3 regions of the Yersinia hibernica genome follow, and region 3 is predicted to be linked to each of the others. Evidence: predicted binding sites of a transcription regulator. Region 3 holds the regulator's gene; each other region holds the start of a gene.

Region 1 (3,289 bases), 250 kb from region 3:
GCTAATCACAGGGGAGCGTTTATCGCTCCCCTTAGCTATTCTTATTAGTGGATATGAGTGATAAGAATAGAATTTTGTGAAGATAAGTACTTATTACAGGAGTAGTTTCACATGACTTTTGCACTGAATACGACCCGATATTCACGTTGGTTGGCGCCATTCCTGGCGTTACTGGTGGTGTTCCAATTGACTGCCTGCGGGGATAAAGAGCCAGAACAACGTAAGGCTTTTATTGATTATCTGCAAAACACCGTGATGCGCAGTGGGATGAAACTGCCGACATTGAGTGAAGATCAAAAGCAGAAGTTTGGCCCTTATGTCAGCGATTACGCGATTTTAGTCACTTTTTCACAGCAACTGAGTAAATCTGTAGATGCCAGCCTGACGCCCGCTATTGCACAAATCAATGAGATTCGTGTCGCGCAGGATTATCTCAATAAGCGCGATGCATTACAGCAGTCCGCGGGCGCTTTAAACCTGTTGGTGCAACAGATTCGCACTGCAAAAACACAAGCAGACACTGCTGTAGCTGCACTGAAACAGCCCGATGACCTGAAAGCCGTGTTTAATAAAGTCTTTGATAACGTGGTCACTCAGCCGACGAATGTGTTGACCCCGGCAGTTCCGGTGGTTTCTGCCTTTGTGCAGGATTTGGCGCAAGTGGGCGATTTCCTGCAACAGCAGGGCACCCAAGTCAGCTTTAATAATGGCGGCGTCCAATTCCAGACTGCGCAGCAAGCGGCACAATACAACGCGATGATGGCGAATCTGGTTGCTAAGTATCCGGCAATGATGGCGGCGCAGAAGAGCGTCATGAGTATCATGCAGTGATGAATTTAGTTTGTTGATTGGGCTTTGTCTGGATTTTTGCTCACTCAACCGCCGAAGGGTGCGGGCGCGCACCTTTTGGTCTCCCGCGCTGAAATATGGTGGTGCCGGCGGGTAAACTTGTTGCATCTTTCGAGCTGACGAACTGCGTGTCCTTTCCCGCTTTGGCGCACTTTTCGCTGCTGTTCCCGGCAGCACACTCCCCCTTTCCCTGTTGCTTTATTACACATTTTTATTAAAAGCTGAGTCTTAGAGGCTATTAGTTGTGTGAATGTCTCATCTCCTCTGTGCGAGCAAAAATAACTTGTGATTAACATCACATTTTCAAAACAAATGATGGCAATAAAAGTGTGATTTATATCACCATATTGGCTGTTTTTAGCTTAAAAATTCTTCGCTGTGGTTTTCTTACACCCTAATAATGTGATGTACATCAACAAATACACCCCAGTGATGGGGGGTTTAGTGTGATGTTTATCACATTTATGGGGTGAGCTACGCGTGAGTAAAGGAGCATGCTAGAGTTTGTTTTGCATACAGCGTGTTTGTATTCGATAACACCGGCGGGTTTTGCGGAACTGCCTCAACAAAACAATGATATCGCGCTCTTATTGTTAGCGCGTACCAATAGGGGTGTTTTATGTTTTCACCAGACGCAAAGGTCAGAATTCAAAATTTTGGCCGATTCCTCAGTAACATGGTTATGCCCAATATCGGCGCATTTATTGCCTGGGGTATTATCACCGCACTGTTTATTCCAACAGGTTGGTTACCGAATGAAACGTTAGCCAAAATGGTGGGGCCGATGATCACCTACCTGTTACCGCTGCTGATCGGTTTTACCGGTGGCCGCTTGGTAGGGGGTGATCGTGGTGGTGTGGTGGGTGCGATTACCACCATGGGGGTTATCGTTGGTGCGGATATGCCAATGTTCCTCGGTGCAATGATTGTCGGCCCACTAGGTGGCTGGGCAATCAAACACTTTGACCGTTGGGTTGAAGGTAAAATTAAAAGCGGCTTTGAGATGCTGGTTAACAACTTCTCAGCCGGTATTATCGGTATGTTGTTGGCTATTTTGGCCTTTATGGCGATTGGCCCATTGGTTGAAATATTGTCTCATGTGCTGTCGAAAGGCGTGCATATCATGGTGCAGAATAACCTGCTGCCATTGACATCAATCTTCGTTGAGCCAGCCAAAATCCTGTTCCTCAATAACGCCATCAACCACGGTATCTTCTCACCGCTGGGTATCCAGCAGGCCACTGAAACCGGTAAGTCTATCTTCTTCCTGATCGAAGCTAACCCAGGCCCAGGTTTGGGGGTATTGATGGCTTATATGTTCTTCGGCAAAGGTAATGCCAAACAATCTGCTGGCGGCGCGGCTATCATCCACTTCTTCGGTGGTATCCACGAAATCTATTTCCCATACGTTCTGATGAACCCACGCTTATTGCTGGCGGTGATTCTGGGTGGTATGACCGGTGTGTTCACACTGACTCTGCTGAATGGCGGTTTGGTCTCACCAGCATCTCCGGGTTCTATCCTGGCGGTATTGGCGATGACACCGAAAGGCGCATATTTTGCCAACATTGCTGCAGTAACGGCGGCTTTTGCTGTGTCATTCGTGGTGTCAGCTATCTTGCTGAAAACTTCTAAAGTGAAAGATGACGACGAAGACAGTTTGGAAGATGCGACCCGTCGTATGCAAGACATGAAAGCACAATCTAAAGGCGCACAAGCCGCCAATGCAGCCGCTGCTGCTGGCGATTTGAGCACTGTGCGTAAAATCATCGTAGCCTGTGATGCTGGTATGGGTTCTAGTGCGATGGGGGCCGGGGTGTTGCGTAAGAAAGTACAGGATGCGGGTTTGAAGTACATCTCGGTAACAAACTGCGCTATCAACAACTTACCAGAAGATGTCGATTTAGTTATCACGCACCGTGATTTGACCGAGCGAGCTATGCGCCATGCACCACAAGCACAGCATATTTCGCTGACTAACTTCTTAGACAGCCAGTTGTACAACAACCTGACCGCACGTTTGGTTGAAGCCAGTGAGGCCGCTGCAACAGCGCAGAAAGTGATTGAAACGCTGGATGATAGCTTTGAACCATCTGAAGCCAACCTGTTCCGACTGGGCGCAGAGAATGTCTTCCTTAATCAACATGCGACCACCAAAGAGCAAGCCATTCGCTTTGCCGGTGAGCAGTTAGTGGCAGGCGGTTATGTCGAGCCAGAATATGTTGAAGCTATGTTGGAACGTGAAAAACTGACCTCCACTTATCTGGGCGAATCTATCGCCGTGCCACACGGCACCATTGAAGCCAAAGATCGTGTACTGAAAACGGGCGTGGTGTTCTGCCAATATCCTGCAGGTGTGCGTTTTGGTGAGGAAGAAGATGAAGTGGCTCGTCTGGTCATTGGTATTGCTGCCCGTAATAATGAGCATATTCAGGTGATT
Region 2 (3,289 bases), 1.4 Mb from region 3:
GGCGCTGTTCATGGCTTTTTCCCCTTCGGTTTTCAATAAAGAACGTTCATAAGCACGCAGGAATGGCAGATAGATTAACGCGGAAACTGTCATACATATCAAACACATAACTACCGGGCTGAAGGCCCAATTTGCCGCCCAGGATGCGCCAATGGGGGCCGGGGTAGTCCACGGAGTTAGAGACACAACTTGCGCTAACCATCCCAGTTTGGTGGCGCTATAAGCCAGAATGGCATTAATCATCGGTACACAAGCAAATGGTATGAACATGATTGGGTTCATAATAATTGGAGCGCCGAACAGGATGGGTTCATTAATATTAAAGAAGCTCGGCACAATCCCCAATTTGCCAATCGTCCGTAAGTGAGTGACTTTGCTGCGCAATAAGAGGAAAGCCAGTGGTAATGTGGAGCCAACGCCGCCAATTAATAAGTAGTGATCCCAAAAACCTTGCAGGTATATATGTGGCAAGGCTGCACCTGCTGCCAGAGCCGCTTGGTTTGCCGCCAGGTTGGTCATCCAGAATGGGCTCATGATACCGGTGACAATCAGTGAACCGTGGATGCCTGAGAACCAGAAAATTTGGCACAATAGCACTGACAATAACATTGCCGGTAAAGAGTCTGATGCTGAAACCAATGGTGCCAGTAAATGCATGATAGCTTCTGGAATAATCATGCCAGTCTGGGATTCAATGAATAAATTAAGTGGGTGTAGGGTGGCAATAATAACTAATACGGGGATCAGAATTTCAAAAGAGCGCGCGACCCCTGTCGGCACCTCTTTGGGCAAGCGAATCGTGATATTGTGCTGCTTTAGAGCGGCATAAACACGAGTGGAATAAATTGCAGTAATTAGTGCCGTGAAGATCCCTTGACCAGAAAGATATTGAGTAGAAATTTTGCCATCAGCGAATGGTGCGGCAACAAGCAGAAATGCCATAAATGCCAGCAAGCCGGTCATTACGGGGTCGAGATTAAATTGTCGTCCCAGACTGGCCCCGACCCCGACTGAAATAAAGAATGTCATGACCCCCATGCTTAAATTAAAAGGCAACATGAGTTGTGCACGATATGTCTGAGAAAAGTCCAGCCATGCTCGGGCGAACCCCATCGTGGTATCGGCAGAGAAGGGCGGGAAAATAAACACCAACATAAATGACCCGATGATCATAAAAGGCAGTGCTGCAGTAAAACCATCACGGATAGCAATAACATATTTTTGCTGCCCCAGACGCCCGGCTAACGGAGTAATAGATTGTTCAATAACAGCAATCATCGATTGATAGAGAGAACTCATGTGAACACCTTCTTAGTGGGTCGCGTTAATGAGCGACAGTGCATAGTCCAGGACTTTATCGCCACGCTGCATTCCGTAATCCATCATGTCAATGGACTGGACGGGAATACCGTGAACTGCAGCCTTTTCTGAGAGCATACCTAACATATATTTTACTTGCGGCCCGAGCAGAACAACCTGATAGCGCGGAAATTGAATATCAAATTCAGACACGCCAAATGCATCAATTTCGACAGGTATTCCTCTTTCCTCGGCAACAGCTCGCATTTTTTTCACCAGCATGCTGGTGGACATACCGGCGGAACAGCACAACATAATCTTGAACATCGACAGCCATCCTCAAAATATAAAAACATTAGGGACCACGGTTTTGACACTCTACGGAAACCGTTTTCCAATTAGGTAAAGCGGTTGTTTCGAGAATGATTGGATATCATGCGGAAACCGTTTTCCATTTAAAGTGGATGGAACTGTGATAGCCATCAAAGTCCAATGGATAAAGGGATTATTTATTTGATGAACATCACAGCTTTGGGGTTTTGATAACTATTTTGGATGGTGATGGAAATTCGGTTTCCATGGCAAATGGAAACGATTATACTCAGGTAGCTGCAATAGTTTGACCAGCGCTGTATTTAGGAATGACAGGTAAGGACGAAAGCCTGCCGAGGAGAGAATCATGTCTACAATCAACGATGTATCACGTTTAGCTGGGGTTTCTAAAGCCACAGTATCACGGGTGTTGAGTGGTTCGCGTGGCGTTAAGGAAGCTAGCCGCCTGGCCGTACTAAAAGCGGTTGAGGAACTCAATTATCGGCCAAATGTTATCGCGCAATCATTATTAAGCCAGTCAACAGGCTGTATCGGTGTTATTTGCGCGCAGGAAAATATTAACCAAACAACGGGTTATCTGTACGCACTTGAAAAACATTTAAGTCAGCATCAAAAGCATTTATTGCTGCGTTTTGCCAATAATAGAGCTGAGGTTATGCAGGCGCTCGATGAACTGACCTGTGGTCTGTGTGATGATGTGCTGATTATTGGTGCCCGTTTCCCGCTTAATCTCTCTGATGACGATATTATTCTGGTCGATTGCATGGATGTTGATGCCACCAACAGTATCCATTTCGATCATGCTTTTGCCGCCGAAACTGCCTGTAATTATTTAATAAAACAGGGTAGAAGAAAGATTGCCTTAATTAATACCGATACCAGCGGTTATGTTGACGAAGTGCTGTTGGGGTATAAGCGAGCACTGGAAAATAACTTTTTACCTTTTAACCGCGATCTTATTTTCATGGATTCACCCTCTTCATCAGTTGCATTACAAGTGTTGCTTAATAACAGCGCCACACTCAATTTTAATGCATTGCTGGTGGCGGATGAGCGCGAGGCTCAAAGTGTTATTCCACAACTGCAAGCATTTAATAAATCCGTTCCTGATGACATCATGGTATTCAGCCTAGCTGGAACGTTACATTATCCGGGTATTCCGACAATTCCTGCGATTGAGTATTCGATGGATGCGATGGCGGCGAAAATAGTGGCATGGCTTAATGGGAAAACCAAAAGTGTGCTGGGTTCATATGCATTACGTGGGGATTTAATTATTCCGGATATGCTTGGTAGGAAATAATTCCTGATTAAAATAGCGCGGTGTCAATTTCAGCACAAAGCAATGCGAAAATAGCAAGCCAGCGCTAACATCCAGATTACTCGATATAAAAACAATTAGCGGAACTGTGATGAGGCTCCGCTTTTACCCCTGCTCTGTGTCTATTATGTCTGTTGTAACAAATCTGTAGCAATTAAAAGTCTACTGATTTTTTATGCCTATTGCTATTGATGTTACGGCTATCCCAGTAACAGCAAGTGAGCAGGGTATATACCATCAACTGGATGACGGAGCTTGAGATGATAAAAGTAAAGACGGCGTATACCTTGAGTTTATTGGCAATTCTCCTACCTGCTTCACCCCATATTATGGCTC
Region 3 (3,289 bases):
AGCTGCAAGATATAGACCGTAGTGATAGTTCTAAAGATAACTGACCAGCCATAGTTTTTGCGTTGCACCAGATAAGCTATCAATGTGATGAATAACATGATGCTCAGTGTGGTGCCTTCCGGCATCTTAAAATGCAGCAAAGTTGCCGCGAGTAGCAGCCCAATCAGGGTGCCAAGGGCGCGGTGATGAATACGTATTTTTGTGGCGTTATAGCCGTTTTGCGTCACCAGCATGATGGTGAGTAAAATCCAATAAGGTTTAGGCAGGTGAATAAGGTTGCCGATATAACTGCCTGTGGCCAAGGTGACACCCATCCGACCTGCATCACGTAATACACTGGATTTAAAAGATAAGTAACTGACAATAGCTGGCCAGAGCGGCTGGGGTACCTGGCTGGACATCAAATCGCGGTCATATTGCGGGCGCTGGTCACTCAGGATTTGGGTAATATGACTGATATGGTAATAGCAGAATTGTGCCACCGGATTATTAGGATATTGCTGGGCAATTTCTTCCAGTTCGACCAGTGCATCACCCGCGCTAACATGGGTTTTCGCCCGGTGGTGGTAGAGAATATCATCGGCGATGGTGCGCATTTGTGTTGAGATAATCTGTATATTGCGCTCAAGAACCTTTTCTATTGGTGTCTGTTCAACCAGTTCTTGCGTTTTTTCTGACTGATTCATCGCCGCAGTGATGTGTTCTTGCAAATCGAGTGCCATTTGAAAGAGTGTCAGTAGCCGTTTTCGTTCTTTTTTTGTGGTATTAGGGAGCAAGTTAAATTGTTGATAAAGTTGATTAATTTTATCCATAATACCTTGCTGTCTATCTAACAGCTGCGGTATCGTCTTTTCTGCTTCTTGCTGCTGGCCAAATAAACGATATGCCGCGTCGCAATAATCAGCCAACAGATGATAAAGCTGGCTCAATGGCTCACGGATGGGCTGGTCCCTGCATAAGCGAAACCACAGCCAGGTAAATACGCCGTACCAGAGAGTCCCCACGGCACACATCAAGGGGGCTTGCCAGATAGGTGCGCGGCCCACCATGCTGAGGCTGAAAATAGCGGCGATAAGGGCGGCGGGAAGCAGTCGACCATTGAGCTGACTGATAGCTCCACTCACACCCAATATTAATGCCAAGCCAAGCATCACTGCGGGTAATGGAACTTCCCACAGCAGCAGTTGCTGAGTGAGGTAGCTACTGAATGTAAAGAGAGCCCCGCCGACAATCAGTCGTCGGAAGAAATGTTGATGGGGGGTATCTAGCGCCGCAATGTTACAACACGCTGGTATCAGGGAGAACATCAACCCCAGCCGTAACTCGCCCATGGCGAATCCCAACGCCGCAGGTATGCAGAGGACTAATGTTTGGCGAAGTGCATAGTTAACTTCAGGATGATAAATAAGCCGTTGCCAATTCATATAGGCCCCAGAAGTTTATTGATCACACAAATAAAAAACCGGTGCCGAGGTAACGACACCGGTTTATGGGGGAATTAACGCGTGCCGTAAACGACAATCGTTTTACCGTGCGCGGAGATCAGATTTTGATCTTCCAGCATTTTTAGTATCCGCCCCACAGTTTCGCGGGAGCAGCCAACTATTTGACCAATTTCCTGGCGGGTAATCTTTATCTGCATCCCATCTGGGTGGGTCATGGCATCAGGTTGTTTTGCCAGGTTAAGCAGCGTTTGTGCAATGCGCCCAGTGACATCCAAGAAGGCGAGGTTACCCACTTTCTCCGATGTAATCTGCAAGCGGTTCGCCATCTGTGAAGACAGGCGCATCAAGATGTCTGGGTTAACCTGAATCAACTGACGGAATTTTTTGTAAGAAATTTCAGCCACTTCACAGGCGGTTTTTGCTCTAACCCAGGCACTACGTTCTTGGCCTTCTTCAAATAATCCAAGCTCGCCGATGAAATCCCCCTGATTGAGATAGGAGAGAATCATCTCTTTACCTTCTTCATCTTTGATAAGCACCGCAACGGAGCCTTTCACGATGTAGTAAAGCGTTTCGGCCTTTTCACCTTGGTGAATTAGCGTACTCTTCGATGGATATTTGTGGATATGGCAATGAGACAGGAACCATTCGAGAGTCGGGTCTGTTTGTGGCTTGCCGAGAACCATTCGCTGTTATCCTCTGTTGTTATCGCAGCCAGACTTAACAGGGTTCAGAGTTCCCTGCGCGGCGTGCTTATAAAATACACTTTCTCTTAGCATATTAATTTGCTCAACTGCCGAAAGGTATAGCCAAGATACGTACCGGATAGAAACCCTTCACTGAGTATTGAGAAGCTACCCTATTTAATTCTAGAAACAACACTTTCGATTCTGTTTGTAGCACAGGATGAGGCCAGTGTCTTGTGTTGTATCGCTTCAGCATGATGAACATCGGGTTACATTGCCAGTTTGTAAATGAAAGGGTAGTCTGAATCAGAAAATTTAACCGGGAGCAAGAGTTATGCAGGCACGTGTAAAGTGGGTTGAGGGGCTGACATTTTTGGGGGAATCCGCTTCAGGGCATCAAGTTTTGATGGACGGAAATGCGGGAGACAAAGCACCGAGCCCGATGGAAATGCTGTTAATGTCGGCGGGCGGCTGTAGCGCAATTGACGTTGTCTCTATTTTGCAAAAAGGCCGTAATGATGTGCGCGATTGCGAAGTGACGTTAACCTCGCAGCGCCGGGAAGAGGCACCGCGCCTGTTTACACAAATTAACCTGCATTTTATTGTGAGCGGCAAGGGCTTAACCGATAAAATTGTTGAGCGCGCGGTGGAGCTGTCAGCTGAAAAGTATTGCTCGGTGTCTCTGATGCTGGGCAAAGCGGCGACCATTACCCACAGTTTTGAGATCCGCGAAATCGCCTAAATAAACTCGACGGACTTGAAGCAGCGGAGATGTTGGCCGCTACTTCAAGTACGCAGGCGATTAAATAATCTTTTTGCCTTCCAGTAATTGCTGCACCAATGGCGCCATAATCAACTCCATTGCCAGCCCCATCTTCCCGCCTGGGACCACCAAAGTATTGATATTGGAAATAAACGATCCCTGTAACATCGCCAGTAAGTAGGGAAAATCGATTTGATTCAGACCTCTAAAGTGAATGACAACAAAACTTTCATCCAGTGACGGAATGGCTTTGGCGGCAAATGGGTTGGAGGTATCGACGGTCGGTACTCGCTGGAAGTTAATGTGAGTCCGCGAAAATTGTGGCGTGATGTAGTTAATATAGTCATCCATGGAGCGCACCACGGAATCCATCACCGCCTCACGAGAATGGCCGC

The links. The regulator CRP, encoded in region 3, controls carbon source genes, mostly activating them, when cyclic AMP is high. The targets are predictions, from matches to a motif close to ATGTGANNNNNNTCACAT.
Positions count from the first base shown of each region.
Region 1: D5F51_RS21790 (PTS mannitol transporter subunit IICBA) is a predicted target of CRP. The motif match lies at 1,294-1,311, and genes of this name have one in related genera.
Region 2: D5F51_RS04965 (PTS sugar transporter subunit IIB) is a predicted target of CRP. The motif match lies at 1,811-1,828, and genes of this name have one in related genera.

Region 1 is NZ_CP032487.1:4,661,122-4,664,410, reverse strand. It holds gene D5F51_RS21795 (DUF3053 domain-containing protein) at 112-831, shown strand; gene D5F51_RS21790 (PTS mannitol transporter subunit IICBA) at 1,469-3,289, shown strand, end outside.
Region 2 is NZ_CP032487.1:1,042,075-1,045,363, forward strand. It holds gene D5F51_RS04960 (PTS sugar transporter subunit IIC) at 1-1,299, opposite strand, end outside; gene D5F51_RS04965 (PTS sugar transporter subunit IIB) at 1,312-1,626, opposite strand; gene D5F51_RS04970 (LacI family DNA-binding transcriptional regulator) at 1,979-2,935, shown strand; gene agp (bifunctional glucose-1-phosphatase/inositol phosphatase) at 3,214-3,289, shown strand, end outside.
Region 3 is NZ_CP032487.1:4,406,281-4,409,569, reverse strand. It holds gene D5F51_RS20785 (YccS/YhfK family putative transporter) at 1-1,424, opposite strand, end outside; gene crp (cAMP-activated global transcriptional regulator CRP) at 1,499-2,131, opposite strand; gene D5F51_RS20775 (OsmC family protein) at 2,466-2,873, shown strand; gene D5F51_RS20770 (phosphoribulokinase) at 2,934-3,289, opposite strand, start outside.